DNA from 3 places in the Brevibacillus sp. NSP2.1 genome. Region 1 is predicted to be linked to each of the others. Evidence: a T-box and tRNA genes for the amino acid it is inferred to sense, from the RefSeq annotation. Region 1 holds a T-box; the other regions hold tRNA genes.
What was found. The T-box of region 1 lies ahead of M655_RS18695 (valine--tRNA ligase). A T-box ahead of a tRNA ligase gene usually reads a tRNA of that ligase, here a tRNA-Val.
Positions count from the first base shown of each region.

Region 2: it has a tRNA-Val gene. The T-box ahead of M655_RS18695 (valine--tRNA ligase) is inferred to sense a tRNA for this amino acid. The anticodon was not compared.
Region 3: it has a tRNA-Val gene. The T-box ahead of M655_RS18695 (valine--tRNA ligase) is inferred to sense a tRNA for this amino acid. The anticodon was not compared.

Region 1 covers NZ_CP048274.1:3,835,578-3,839,871, reverse strand. The annotation lists gene M655_RS18710 (PP2C family protein-serine/threonine phosphatase) at 1-107, shown strand, start outside; gene M655_RS18705 (ATP-binding protein) at 134-1,372, shown strand; gene M655_RS18700 (STAS domain-containing protein) at 1,480-1,830, shown strand; T-box leader at 1,864-2,103, shown strand; gene M655_RS18695 (valine--tRNA ligase) at 2,146-4,294, shown strand, end outside.
Region 2 covers NZ_CP048274.1:5,490,033-5,494,326, reverse strand. The annotation lists rRNA gene M655_RS27015 (23S ribosomal RNA) at 1-913, shown strand, start outside; tRNA gene M655_RS27010 (tRNA-Asn) at 968-1,043, shown strand; tRNA gene M655_RS27005 (tRNA-Thr) at 1,051-1,126, shown strand; tRNA gene M655_RS27000 (tRNA-Glu) at 1,144-1,217, shown strand; tRNA gene M655_RS26995 (tRNA-Val) at 1,302-1,377, shown strand; tRNA gene M655_RS26990 (tRNA-Tyr) at 1,398-1,482, shown strand; tRNA gene M655_RS26985 (tRNA-Gln) at 1,498-1,572, shown strand; tRNA gene M655_RS26980 (tRNA-Lys) at 1,578-1,653, shown strand; tRNA gene M655_RS26975 (tRNA-Arg) at 1,676-1,749, shown strand; tRNA gene M655_RS26970 (tRNA-Pro) at 1,798-1,874, shown strand; tRNA gene M655_RS26965 (tRNA-Gly) at 1,923-1,996, shown strand; gene rocF (arginase) at 2,192-3,088, shown strand; gene M655_RS26955 (aspartyl-phosphate phosphatase Spo0E family protein) at 3,182-3,331, opposite strand; gene sigW (RNA polymerase sigma factor SigW) at 3,510-4,073, shown strand; gene M655_RS26945 (zf-HC2 domain-containing protein) at 4,091-4,294, shown strand, end outside.
Region 3 covers NZ_CP048274.1:4,624,413-4,628,706, reverse strand. The annotation lists gene M655_RS22485 (IS30 family transposase) at 1-257, opposite strand, end outside; gene M655_RS22480 (hypothetical protein) at 374-577, opposite strand; gene M655_RS22475 (phospholipase A2 family protein) at 717-1,001, opposite strand; tRNA gene M655_RS22470 (tRNA-Ser) at 1,288-1,380, shown strand; tRNA gene M655_RS22465 (tRNA-Glu) at 1,385-1,458, shown strand; tRNA gene M655_RS22460 (tRNA-Val) at 1,543-1,618, shown strand; tRNA gene M655_RS22455 (tRNA-Met) at 1,697-1,773, shown strand; tRNA gene M655_RS22450 (tRNA-Asp) at 1,820-1,896, shown strand; tRNA gene M655_RS22445 (tRNA-Phe) at 1,941-2,016, shown strand; tRNA gene M655_RS22440 (tRNA-Trp) at 2,022-2,095, shown strand; tRNA gene M655_RS22435 (tRNA-His) at 2,125-2,200, shown strand; tRNA gene M655_RS22430 (tRNA-Gln) at 2,227-2,301, shown strand; tRNA gene M655_RS22425 (tRNA-Gly) at 2,309-2,384, shown strand; tRNA gene M655_RS22420 (tRNA-Cys) at 2,405-2,478, shown strand; tRNA gene M655_RS22415 (tRNA-Leu) at 2,487-2,568, shown strand; gene M655_RS22410 (helix-turn-helix transcriptional regulator) at 3,196-4,023, shown strand; gene M655_RS22405 (ABC transporter ATP-binding protein) at 4,181-4,294, shown strand, end outside.

The sequences.
Region 1 (4,294 bases):
GCCAGCAAACAGACGACATCTCCGTTTTGATTTTGCAGTTTCAATCCGGCTCTCATGCCGGACAACGAAGAAGTGAAACTCCCGCACTGATGGAGTACCCGAGCTGAAGCGCCCGTGAATAGGAGGATGAACGGTGATTCTGTGTGAACAGTGTCCGGACAATCCCGCTTGTCGCAACTGTCTTCTTGAGCTCCGTTCCGGCGGGTCTGCCCAAAAAGTGCTGCCGCCGCGCAAGGTGAAGGTGACGGAGCTTGCGACAATGGAAACAAGTCAAGCCCAATTGATAGCAGTCAGCCGGACAGCTATCGGCCTGCTTAGTTCGACCAAAAAGTTGCATGGACGCATGGAGGTCGAGCTCGCTTTCGATTTTCGCATTATCGGCAGCGGGCTGCAGGGAATCAACGGTGTTCCTTACTATGTCGTTGATATCGAGAAGGTTTTGCGCAAGGAAGAAGTGCTGGAACGGTTGCTTCTGGAAGAATTTCATACGTGGCATATGTGCAACGAGTTGAATCCTACAGACGTATTGCATAGTTATAAAGATCGGGATGACGAGCGAGGCCGTCTCATCAAGCAGGAGCTGCAGAAGCTGTCCATCCTGCGCCAGATCGAGACGATTTTCCTCTATCTGCTTGACGATGGCAAAGTGCGTCCGCTCGGCTCGAACCGTGCGGCCCCCGATGTCGAGGGGGAAATGCAGCGCCTGATTGGTGAGGCGACCGTCCACGGCAACTCCTTGCGGGAACAGATTGTCAGTCACGACGGGAAAAAAGTGTTTGAAATGTACGCGTCGATTTTGCCGGATCGCACCTGTGGGATCGCCCTGATTGACGTGACGGCTGCCATCGCGGAAGAACGCAGAAGAAAACGGCGCGAGTGGGAAATATACAGAGACATTCTCGGCGTGGTCACGGCAGGCAAGCTGCTGTTGCTAAGCGACGAGGAGCTGTTTTTTCTGCTGCGCGAGGGGCACAAATCGCTCGCGATGGACATTCAGGCGCCGGAGGATTTGGCTCTGCTCAGAAGGTCGTTCAAGCGCACGCTGGAGCCGCTGGGGTTTGTCGCCAAACGTTTTTTGCACTTTCTCGTCGCCGTCAACGAGGCGGCTTCGAACACGCTCAAGCACGGCAGCGGAGGAACGATCACGCTCTATATCGCCCACGATCAAGATTTGTGCCGGGTGGTCATCCACGACCAGGGCCAGGGCATTTTGCTCGAAGATTTGCCGCGGGCGACGTTGCAGCAAGGATTCTCGACGCGCAATTCGCTGGGAGCGGGCTTTCACGTCATGTTGCAATACTGTGACCGGATTTATTTGAGCAGCACGGCGGCTGGAACGAAGCTGATTTTGGAGTGTGCGCTGACAAGCTGATGAACATTGGAGAAAATACCAAATGTTTGCAAGTCGGGTGAAGCGGGTAACATGAGTGAGAGAGAACAAAATCAGCTACACCGATACCTATTGAGAGGAGTTTGAGCATGGACTACCGAGCAACAGAGACGAACGGACAGGCTACGCTGTTTTTCGCCGGAGAGCTGGACATGGCTGTGGGAGATCGAGTGGGTGAATTGCTCCAGCAGTACGGAGGGCGCAATCATTCCGTTACCGTCGATTTTCAAGGTGTATCCTTTGTAGATTCTTCCGGTATTGGAAGTCTGTATTTTACTACGAAAGAACTGCTTGCTTCTGGCAAACAGGTAGAGATTGTCAATGTCCGCGAAGAAATTTTGGATATTTTAAGCGTACTGGGCTTTACCGAGGCGCTGGGCATTACGGTGGGAAAAGTGGGCGAAACCGGGTTTGACGCGAAACAGCGTGATTGTATATAATAAGCAAAGGCAACGATACCACAATTACATATCGAATCAACGATGATCGGGAAGAGTAGGTCAGGAGCCCTTTGCAGAGAGGAGAATCAGATGCTGGAAGATTCTCTAAGGAGAGATGGACTGAAGGTCGCCCGGGAGTTGTTTTTGGTGAACACGATGTGTCTAGCCAAAAGCGGTTCGCAGCCGTTATCTTGTTTGAGGGAACATACGCTGGACTCTTCTTGCCGTATGTTAACAAAGGTGGTACCGCGAAATAATCCTTTCGTCCTTTGGATGAAGGGTTTTTTTATTTTTCCTAGAGGAGGAAGCCTACCCATGTCAACTCAGCCAACAACCGACATCGACCAATTGCTGCCGAAGAACTACGACCCGAAGGCAGCCGAAAGCAAATGGTATCCGTACTGGATCGAAAAGCAGTTTTTCAAGGCGGAACGCGACCCGGCGAAGCGTCCGTTCACGATCGTGATCCCGCCTCCGAACGTGACGGGCAAGCTGCACTTGGGCCATGCGCTCGATACGACGCTGCAAGACATCATCACCCGCGCAAAGCGGATGCAAGGCTACAGCACGCTGTTTTTGCCTGGGATGGACCACGCCGGGATCGCTACGCAAGCCCGCGTAGAAGCGACGCTGCGCGAAGAGGGCATCTCGCGTCACGACCTCGGCCGCGACAAGTTCATCGAAAAAGTATGGGAATGGAAGCACATTTACGCTTCGCACATCCGCGAGCAGTGGGAAAAGCTGGGTCTTGCGCTGGACTACTCCCGCGAGCGCTTTACGATGGATGAAGGCTTGTCCAAAGCTGTGCGCGAAGTATTCGTCCGCCTGTACGAAAAAGGGCTGATTTACCGCGGCAACCGCATCATCAACTGGGACCCGGCTGCCCGTACCGCCCTGTCTGATATCGAGGTCATTTACAAGGAAGTAAAAGGCGCCCTGCACCATATGCGCTATCCGCTCGCTGACGGCACAGGCTACATCGAAGTGGCGACGACCCGTCCGGAAACGATGCTGGGCGATACGGCTGTCGCTGTCCATCCGGAAGACGAGCGCTACAAGCACCTGATCGGAAAAACCGTCATTTTGCCGATTGTCGGTCGCGAAATCCCGATTGTCGCGGATACGTACGTCGATCCAGAGTTCGGCTCCGGCGCGGTAAAAATCACGCCTGCGCACGATCCGAACGACTTCGAGCTGGGACTGCGCCACCAACTGCCGCAAATCGTCGTCATGGACGAGACTGGCACGATGAACGAGCAGGCAGGCATCTACAAAGGGCTGGACCGTTTTGCCTGCCGCAAGCAAATCATCAAAGACCTGACAGAGCAAGGCGTCATGTTCAAAATCGAGGAGCACATCCACCAGGTAGGCCACAGCGAGCGCAGCGACGCCGTTGTAGAGCCGTATTTGTCCACCCAGTGGTTCGTGAAAATGCAGCCATTGGCTGACCTCGCGCTTGCCAACGCCAACAGCGAAGACAGCGTCAAATTCGTTCCGGAGCGCTTCAAGACCAACTACCTGCGCTGGATCGAGAACATTCGCGACTGGTGCATTTCCCGCCAGCTCTGGTGGGGCCACCGCATTCCCGCCTGGTACTGCCAGGAGTGCGGCGAGACCGTCGTCTCCCGCGAAGATGTCACCGAATGTCCGAGCTGCCACAGCCACAAGCTGGAGCAGGACAACGACGTGCTCGATACCTGGTTCTCCTCTGGTCTGTGGCCGTTCTCCACGCTCGGCTGGCCGGAAGAGTCCGAGGACATGAAGTATTTCTATCCGACAAACGTCCTCGTAACCGGCTACGACATCATTTTCTTCTGGGTAGCGCGCATGATGTTCTCCGGTCTTGAGTTCACCGGAAGAAGCCCGTTTGAATCCGTGCTGATTCACGGCATTATCCGCGACTCCGAAGGCCGCAAAATGTCCAAGTCGCTCGGAAACGGCGTCGATCCGATGGAAGTGATCGAAAAATACGGCGCGGATGCCCTGCGCTTCACGCTGGCGACAGGCAACTCGCCAGGGAACGACCAGCGCTTTTACTGGGAAAAAGTCGAGGCGAACCGCAACTTCGCCAACAAGATTTGGAACGCCTCCCGCTTTGCCCTGATGAACCTGAGCGGATTTACGTACGACGACATTGATCTTAGCGGCGAGCTGTCGACGCCAGACAAGTGGATTCTCTCCCGTCTGCAAGCGACCATCGCTGACGTGACGCGCCTGTCCGACGCATTTGAGTTTGGCGAAGCGGGCCGCGTGCTGTACAACTTCATTTGGGATGACCTGTGCGACTGGTACATCGAGATGGCGAAGCTGCCGCTGTACGGCAGTGACGAAGCAGCGAAAAAGACGACGCAATCCGTGCTCGTGACGGTGCTCGACCAAACGCTCAAGCTGCTCCATCCGTTTATGCCGTTCATCACCGAGGAAATTTGGCAGGCGCTGCCGCACCAAGGCGAGAGCATTACCG
Region 2 (4,294 bases), 1.7 Mb from region 1:
CGCTGTCTCGGCAAGAGACCCGGTGAAATCATAATACCTGTGAAGATGCAGGTTACCCGCGACAAGACGGAAAGACCCCATGGAGCTTTACTGTAGCCTGGTATTGGAACTTTGTGCATCATGTACAGGATAGGTGGGAAGCTGAGAAGCAGGGGCGCCAGCCTCTGTGGAGCTGTCGGTGGGATACCACCCTTGATGTACGGAGTTTCTAACTCGTCGCCCTCATCGGGCGAGAGGACCATGCCAGGTGGGCAGTTTGACTGGGGCGGTCGCCTCCTAAAAGGTAACGGAGGCGCCCAAAGGTTCCCTCAGAATGGTCGGAAATCATTCGTAGAGTGTAAAGGCAGAAGGGAGCTTGACTGCGAGACCTACAAGTCGAGCAGGGACGAAAGTCGGGCTTAGTGATCCGGTGGTTCCGCATGGAAGGGCCATCGCTCAACGGATAAAAGCTACCCTGGGGATAACAGGCTTATCTCCCCCAAGAGTCCACATCGACGGGGAGGTTTGGCACCTCGATGTCGGCTCATCGCATCCTGGGGCTGAAGTAGGTCCCAAGGGTTGGGCTGTTCGCCCATTAAAGCGGTACGCGAGCTGGGTTCAGAACGTCGTGAGACAGTTCGGTCCCTATCTGTCGCGGGCGTAGGAAATTTGAAAGGAGCTGCCCTTAGTACGAGAGGACCGGGGTGGACATACCGCTGGTGCACCAGTTGTTTCGCCAGAAGCACGGCTGGGTAGCTATGTATGGAAGGGATAAGCGCTGAAAGCATCTAAGCGTGAAGCCCCCCTTAAGATGAGATTTCCCACAGCGTTAAGCTGGTAAGACCCCTCATAGACGATGAGGTTGATAGGTTCGGTGTGGAAGCGCGGCAACGCGTGGAGCTGACGAATACTAATCGGTCGAGGACTTATCCACACATCTCTTAGCAAACATGCGTATTCAGTTTTGAAGGAACAAATCCTTCAACGTTCCTCGGTAGCTCAGTTGGTAGAGCAATCGGCTGTTAACCGATCGGTCGGCGGTTCGAGTCCGTCCCGAGGAGCCATCCATTTGCTCCTGTAGCTCAGTCGGTAGAGCGTTTCCATGGTAAGGAAGAGGTCGCAGGTTCGATTCCTGTCGGGAGCACCAGAAATGATTATGAACATGGCCCGTTGGTGAAGCGGTTTAACACAGCAGCCTTTCACGCTGTCATACAGGGGTTCGAATCCCCTACGGGTCACTTATACATCCAACCAGTTGTTGGGGTCCCCGCAAAGTACTCGGTGTTGCTACAACGCAATCTCTTCTCTTTGTGGGGTACTTTGGAGGCTTAGCTCAGCTGGGAGAGCATCTGCCTTACAAGCAGAGGGTCGGCGGTTCGATCCCGTCAGCCTCCACCACTTGTTGTTGAACTAAAAATGGGGAGATAGTGAAGTGGCTAAACACGGCAGACTGTAAATCTGCTCCCTCCGGGTTCGGCGGTTCGAATCCGTCTCTCCCCACCATTTTTTTCGCATTTTTGGGGTATAGCCAAGCGGTAAGGCAACGGACTTTGACTCCGTCATTCCTAGGTTCAAATCCTAGTACCCCAGCCATTTGCGAGCCATTAGCTCAGTTGGTAGAGCATCTGACTTTTAATCAGAGGGTCGAAGGTTCGAGTCCTTCATGGCTCACCAGTTTTTACCTTTTATAAAATATGTGCCCTTAGCTCAGCCGGATAGAGCGTTTGACTACGAATCAAAAGGTCGGGAGTTCGAATCTCTCAGGGCACGCTTCCTTACTTCCAAAAGTGAGGAGAAGCGCTGTAAAAACAGAAAAATCGGGAAGTAGCTCAGCTTGGTAGAGTACTTGGCTTGGGACCAAGGGGTCGCAGGTTCGAATCCTGTCTTCCCGACCATTTTTCCCCGCACTTGTTGCCGGGTTTTTGTTTTCTAACTAAAATTGCGCGGGTGTAGTTCAATGGTAGAACTCCAGCCTTCCAAGCTGGTCGCGTGGGTTCGATTCCCATCACCCGCTCCATACGTATTGCCTAAAACGAGTAGCCGATTCGGTTGCTCGTTTTTTTCATAGGTAAAGACTGCTCCCATTCCATTTTGAACGACGTTAGGCCAGACGGGTTATTTATGCAAAATCCTGTCGAGTTGAGTCATTTCGCGATCGGAGGCTACAATATAGGGGTGGAGCAACAACGATCGAAGGAATGGGGGCGTCTACATGAACAAGAACATGAGTATTGTCGGTGTACCGATGGATCTGGGTGCAGACCGTCGTGGAGTAGATATGGGACCAAGTGCAATCCGTTACGCAGGTGTTGTAGCTCGTTTGGAGAAAATGGGCTTTCATATCGAGGACCGTGGAGATATTTTTGTAACACGACCTCATCGGTTTACGGAAACAGAAAACCATAAGTACTTGGATGAGGTTGTAGAAGCGAATGAAAAGCTTGCTGATGTTGTAAGCGATATCATGACGGCAGGCCGTTTCCCGCTCGTGCTGGGGGGCGATCACAGCATTGCTTTGGGAACGATTGCAGGTGTCGCCAAGCACGTGAAAAATCTCGGGGTCATCTGGTTCGATGCGCACGGAGACTTGAACACAGGAGAGACTTCTCCATCGGGAAACATCCACGGGATGCCGCTGGCGGCGAGCCTTGGCTATGGACATAAGCGTTTGACGAACATCGGCGGATTTGCGCCAAAGCTGCAGCCTGAAAACGTGGTGATTATCGGGGCGCGCGACCTCGATCAAGGCGAGCGCGATTTAATCAAGCGCATTGGCATGAAAGTGTTCACCATGCACGAGATCGACAAGCTGGGAATGGCTCGCGTGATGGAAGAAGCGATTGCCCACGTGTCCAAAAACACCGATGGCGTACACTTGAGCCTGGATTTGGACGGACTGGACCCGCATGACGCGCCAGGAGTAGGAACCCCGGTTATCGGCGGTATTTCTTACCGGGAGGGGCATGTCTCCCTGGAGATGCTGGCTGACGCTGACATTCTCTGTTCCGCAGAATTTGTGGAAGTAAATCCGATCCTCGACCGTGAAAACATGACAGCGCGCGTCGCAGTCGCGTTGATGAGCTCTGTATTCGGCGATAAACTGCTGTAACCAATCGTTGTCTGAGAACAAAAAGAGAGGCAAAAATCGCCTCTCTTTTTGCTTTTTACGCATCTTTACATTGGTGGGAGAAAGAAGTACATTCTAAGGATGGAGATGTAGTTCGTTTAATAGATGGTCAAGTTGCACGCTTAGGGCGACTAATTCAGGAGTGATGGTTGCCTGCTTCTTATACTGATCGTTGAGCTCTTTGCGTAGCTGCTCGATCTGGAGGAGAACGTCCTGCTTCGACATACGTCCCACTCTCCTTTCCAACTGAGGGATGAAAGAGTTATCATCAATAATATATAGAGGTAGGCAGTTACCTTATTCCTCTATTTCCCAACAAATTACCTGCACAAACACGCATTTAGAACGAAACCATTTGCAGTATCATCCGTATATAGGATTACGGTATTGTGGGGAGGATCGCATGGATTTTGTAGAGAAACGGTTGACTCAGCGAGCGAAGCGTGGAGACCGTGAAGCATTTGCGGAGTTGATCGAAATTTATAAAGACAAGATATTCCAACTTGCTTATCGCATGGTGGGAAACCGTCAGGATGCGGAGGACATCGCGCAGGAGACTTTTTTGCGCGTGTATGCCAATCTGCATTCGTACGATGACAGCTACAAGTTCTCCACGTGGATCTACCGGATCGCGACCAATCTATGTATCGACCGTGGCCGTAAAAAAAGACCTGACTTTTCATTGGATGAAGAAACCGAACCTGGACAGGGAATGGACTGGTATTCGCGCCTGTCTTCTAGTGAGAAAACACCGGAAGACAAAGTCGTGACGCAGGAGCTGCAGGAGACAGTACAGGGTGCTCTGTCCCAGTTGCAGCCGAAATATCGCTCGATTATGATCTTGCGCTACATTGAGGACTTGTCGTTGCAGGAGATCAGCGATATCGTAAAACTTCCCATTACGACGATCAAGACACGCATTCACCGAGGACGGGAAGCGTTGCGAAGCAAGTTGCGATTGATGTGAGAAAGGAGAAAATCACGATGGAATGCCGGGAAATGATTATTCTCATCCACGAATATTTGGATGGGGACACTGATGAATTAGCCAATCAGCATTTGCAAGCACATATAAAAACTTGTGCGAGCTGCCGCCAGCATATGCACGAGCTGCAGCGGGCCATCGCTTTTGTACAGAGCGCTTCACATATTCATGTTTCTCCTGATTTTACGGCACGTGTACTCGCC
Region 3 (4,294 bases), 790 kb from region 1:
GCCAGCTTACTGGCAATGTAATGCTCACGTTCAGGAGTCCGCTTGCCTCTGGGAACAGACCGTTCGCGACGTTTCTCGTAAACCTCATGCGCGGCTTCTGCCTGATATTCCCCTGCCTTACAACCCCGTTTTAACTCACGGGCAATGGTAGCATGATGCCGTTTGAGTTCTCTGGCAATGGCGCGGGCAGACCAACCCAACCGATGAAGGAGTGCTAGCTCACTACGCTCTGTTATGCTAAGATGTGTATAACTCATGATTGATTCTCCTGTGTAAATGGTGTTGTGGTGACTTCATTTTACACGAATCAATCATGGGCCGTTTTTTTATCTAGGTGTCGCACTTGATATTACAATCTGTCATATGGCTAGGATTAGGATAGGTAAGTTAGGGCGTAGCTGTAGTTTCGCAGCGTATAGGATAACAGCTTCTTCTGGTGCTCCGAGAGCGCGAGGAATACAAATTCTACTTGATCATTTTCAAACGGGCGGACATAAAAGCAGGAAATTCCATGACAAATAATTTCTTTCTTTAACGTCAGTGCTGCACTGGCATCGGTTCGTATATGCACTTCCACGGCCTTGTACCCTCCTTGGACATTCACTAGAGTACCAAAAAAAGCCAAAGGAAAAACACGGGAGTTATGGCAGATTCATGTCCAAGGTGTTACCATTTTTTGTATGAAGAATGACAATCGTGACAATTCGCAAAACAGCCTATTTCAAGTCGTCCGGAATGCATTTGGAGCGGGAAAAATAGGCGGAAATCATCGCGGCCACCCTGCCCTTTTCCGTGTTCATGTCGATTTTGTTTTGCAAGCAGCGCAAAAGCTCCTGGTCGCAGCTACAGGAAAAATAGCCGCGCTTTTGATAGCAGCGGTCGTGCTTTTTGCAGCAGCGGTCGATATCGTCAATCGGGGCGCCCGGCCCCGAACAGCCCGGGCCGCACCAGTTTCCGTACAAACAAGGAATCCGACCTGCCCGCCGTCTTCTTCTGCCCACCAGCCATCACTCCGCATCGTCAATGATTATTGGTAGCATATTGGAAAAGCGGGGAAGTTGCTTTAGGCAATTTCCACGAAAATTGACGCAAAAACTTGCGAGGCAGAGCGGAGAGAGGGTGGTGTCATGGCGGTCGCTGCCAGGACGAGAACGCCAGCGGGGAGCCGCTTCGTTTTCACAGATTTGCACGCAGAAAAACTTTTAAAATACTCCTTGAAATCGGCTGTTAGATATGATAGATTAGTTCTTGCCCGAGCGATATGCGAACAGGGCAAGCGGAAAATTTGGATGGATGTCCGAGCGGCCGAAGGAGCACGATTGGAAATCGTGTAGGCGGGGTTGACCCGTCTCGTGGGTTCAAATCCCACTCCATCCGCCATCTTGGCCCGTTGGTGAAGCGGTTTAACACAGCAGCCTTTCACGCTGTCATACAGGGGTTCGAATCCCCTACGGGTCACTTATACACCCAACTAGTTGTTGGGGTCCCCGCAAAGTACTCGGTGTTGCTACAACGCAATCTCTTCTCTTTGTGGGGTACTTTGGAGGCTTAGCTCAGCTGGGAGAGCATCTGCCTTACAAGCAGAGGGTCGGCGGTTCGATCCCGTCAGCCTCCACCACTTATCATAATCATATGGATGGTCAGCCAAAAGCGTCTTGCTTCTAAGATAGGTGCTGACATTGATCGTCCGAATCGTCGCGGGATGGAGCAGCTCGGTAGCTCGTCGGGCTCATAACCCGAAGGTCGCAGGTTCAAATCCTGCTCCCGCAACCAAATTTTCTTTCTTGCAAAGGGAGTACCTGTAGGTGCAACCAAACATGGAGCTGTGGTGAAGTTGGAGTTCACGCCGGTCTGTCACACCGGAGGTCGCGGGTTCGAGTCCCGTCAGCTCCGCCATTTTTCACAAACAACAAATGGCACGCTAAGCAAAAGATACATACGGCTCGGTAGCTCAGTCGGTAGAGCAGAGGACTGAAAATCCTCGTGTCGGCGGTTCGATTCCGTCCCGAGCCACCATGTGTAGGGGCATAGTTTAACGGTAGAACGAAGGTCTCCAAAACCTTTGGTGTGGGTTCGATTCCTACTGCCCCTGCCATTTTCCAAAAGGCATAGTTAGTTAATATGGCGGTCGTGGCGAAGGGGTTAACGCACCGGATTGTGGCTCCGGCACTCGTGGGTTCAAGTCCCATCGATCGCCCCATAATTTCAAAGTTGGGGATTACTTATTGGGGTATAGCCAAGCGGTAAGGCAACGGACTTTGACTCCGTCATTCCTAGGTTCGAATCCTAGTACCCCAGCCATTTATACGCGGACGTAGCTCAATTGGTAGAGCGTCGCCTTGCCAAGGCGAAGGTCGCGGGTTCGAGACCCGTCGTCCGCTCCATTCAAACCTTTTTTATACATGGAGGCATAGCCAAGGGGTAAGGCACGGGTCTGCAAAACCCTTATCCCCGGTTCAAATCCGGGTGCCTCCTCCAATTTAATTGCCGGTGTGGCGGAATGGCAGACGCGCGCGACTCAAAATCGTGAGGGAAACCGTGGGGGTTCAAGTCCCTTCACCGGCACCATTTCTGAAATCAAGCTCTAAGGATGTTCATCCTTAGGGTTATTTTATTTGTTACGATCAACATGAAAAGCAGTATGTATCGCTCCATCTCCTGAAACCGATCAGCAAGCAAGCGAACCGGATGCAACAGGTGACTGATTCGTTACACGCAAGAAATGAAGAAATCAGTCCTGCAAGCAGCCAGAAGAGCAAGCTGTAGAGTTCGACAGTTTGGCCAAGTTGATTTGTTGAAAATGAGAATCATTATCTATTATGATAAACGAGAACCGAAATTTTCACAAGAGGTAAATTGCAGATTTTGTGAGTAAAAATGTGTTCCAATGCCAGGTGCTACGCCGAGCGGAGTAACAGCGCGAGCCGCTGGCAACAACACCTGAACAGAAGAACCAGCGAGAGAAGAACCAAGCGAGGCTGGCGCTTGCCTGCCGATAGGAGAAGCGTGTGCGTGACCAAAGCTAGCCAAGCGTGAAGCATATCCATGCATGAAGCATATCCATGCATGAAGCATATCCATGCATGAAGCATATCCATGTGCTGGGGGGTTGCAGAGCTTTTCCTGGATGCGGTAGCGACCATGCCGCGCTTACATCCAACGGTTCTTTTGAGTAAAAAGCAAGGCGGGGTGCAAATGGAGAGAGCAAAGGTTGGTCTGTTGATCGACTATTACGCCAGGGGAGCCATTACACTCACCAGTGTATCCCTCGAAGAACGACAGCCGGGAATGAAATATTTTGGGGGACGAACCGGGCTGCATTCGGCATTTATTTTCCCTCTATCCGGGAGAGCCAAAATGTGGTTTGACGGCACGGGATACGATATGGAGCCGGGGATGGTCGTACACGCTGGCCCTGACATGGCGTTTGATCGCAAGGTGATCGGCGAGGAAAAGTGGGTCTACATTCTCGTGCTCTATCAGGTGAAGCACTGGGAGCTGGCTGATGCATGCGATTACGCCGGGCAGCATTACGGCTTGCACCTTGTCGAGCAGAGCGCCCGGCTGCAGGAGAAGCTGAGGCAGCTTGAGCGGTACTGGAACAGCCCCGGCGACTTGTACAAGCTGCGCGTAAAAGAGCTGTGGTACGGCATCTTGAACGAGCTGTTTTCGCTCGTGCTGTATCGCGCGCAAGACGAGGGGCGGCTATTGCTGGAGCGGCTGCTCGATTATATTCATAATCATTACATGGAAAACTTGAGCATGAATCGGCTTGCGGAAATGCACCAGATCAATGTCAACCGGCTCGCTTACCTGTTTCAGAAGCATTTGAAAATTAGTCCGGGTGAATATTTGAACAGATACAGACTTAACCAGGCGAAAAACTTGTTGAATATCGTGCACAGCCAATTGAGCATCAAGGAGGTGGCGCAAAGGACAGGCTTTTCCGATCCGTTGTATTTCAGCAAGCGCTTCAAAAAATACACCGGCCTGTCCCCGAGCGAGTTTCAACGGGATTCATGAATAATCCATATCGATTCATGAATGTGCCATTCTCTTTCACAAGGCACATTGCTATACTTATTGATGAAATTGATAATCATTATTGCAGTTGCGTTGACAAAAGCTTGCCGGGTCAGTACTGACAGGAGCGAACCCAACGCCAAAAGGGGGCCATTGATTGATTCGACGCTTTTTCTCCTACTACCGCCCGTATAAATGGTTGTTTGTGCTTGATTTTGGCTGCGCAATCATTGCCGGTTTGCTGGAGCTGGCGTTTCCGGTAGCGGTAAAT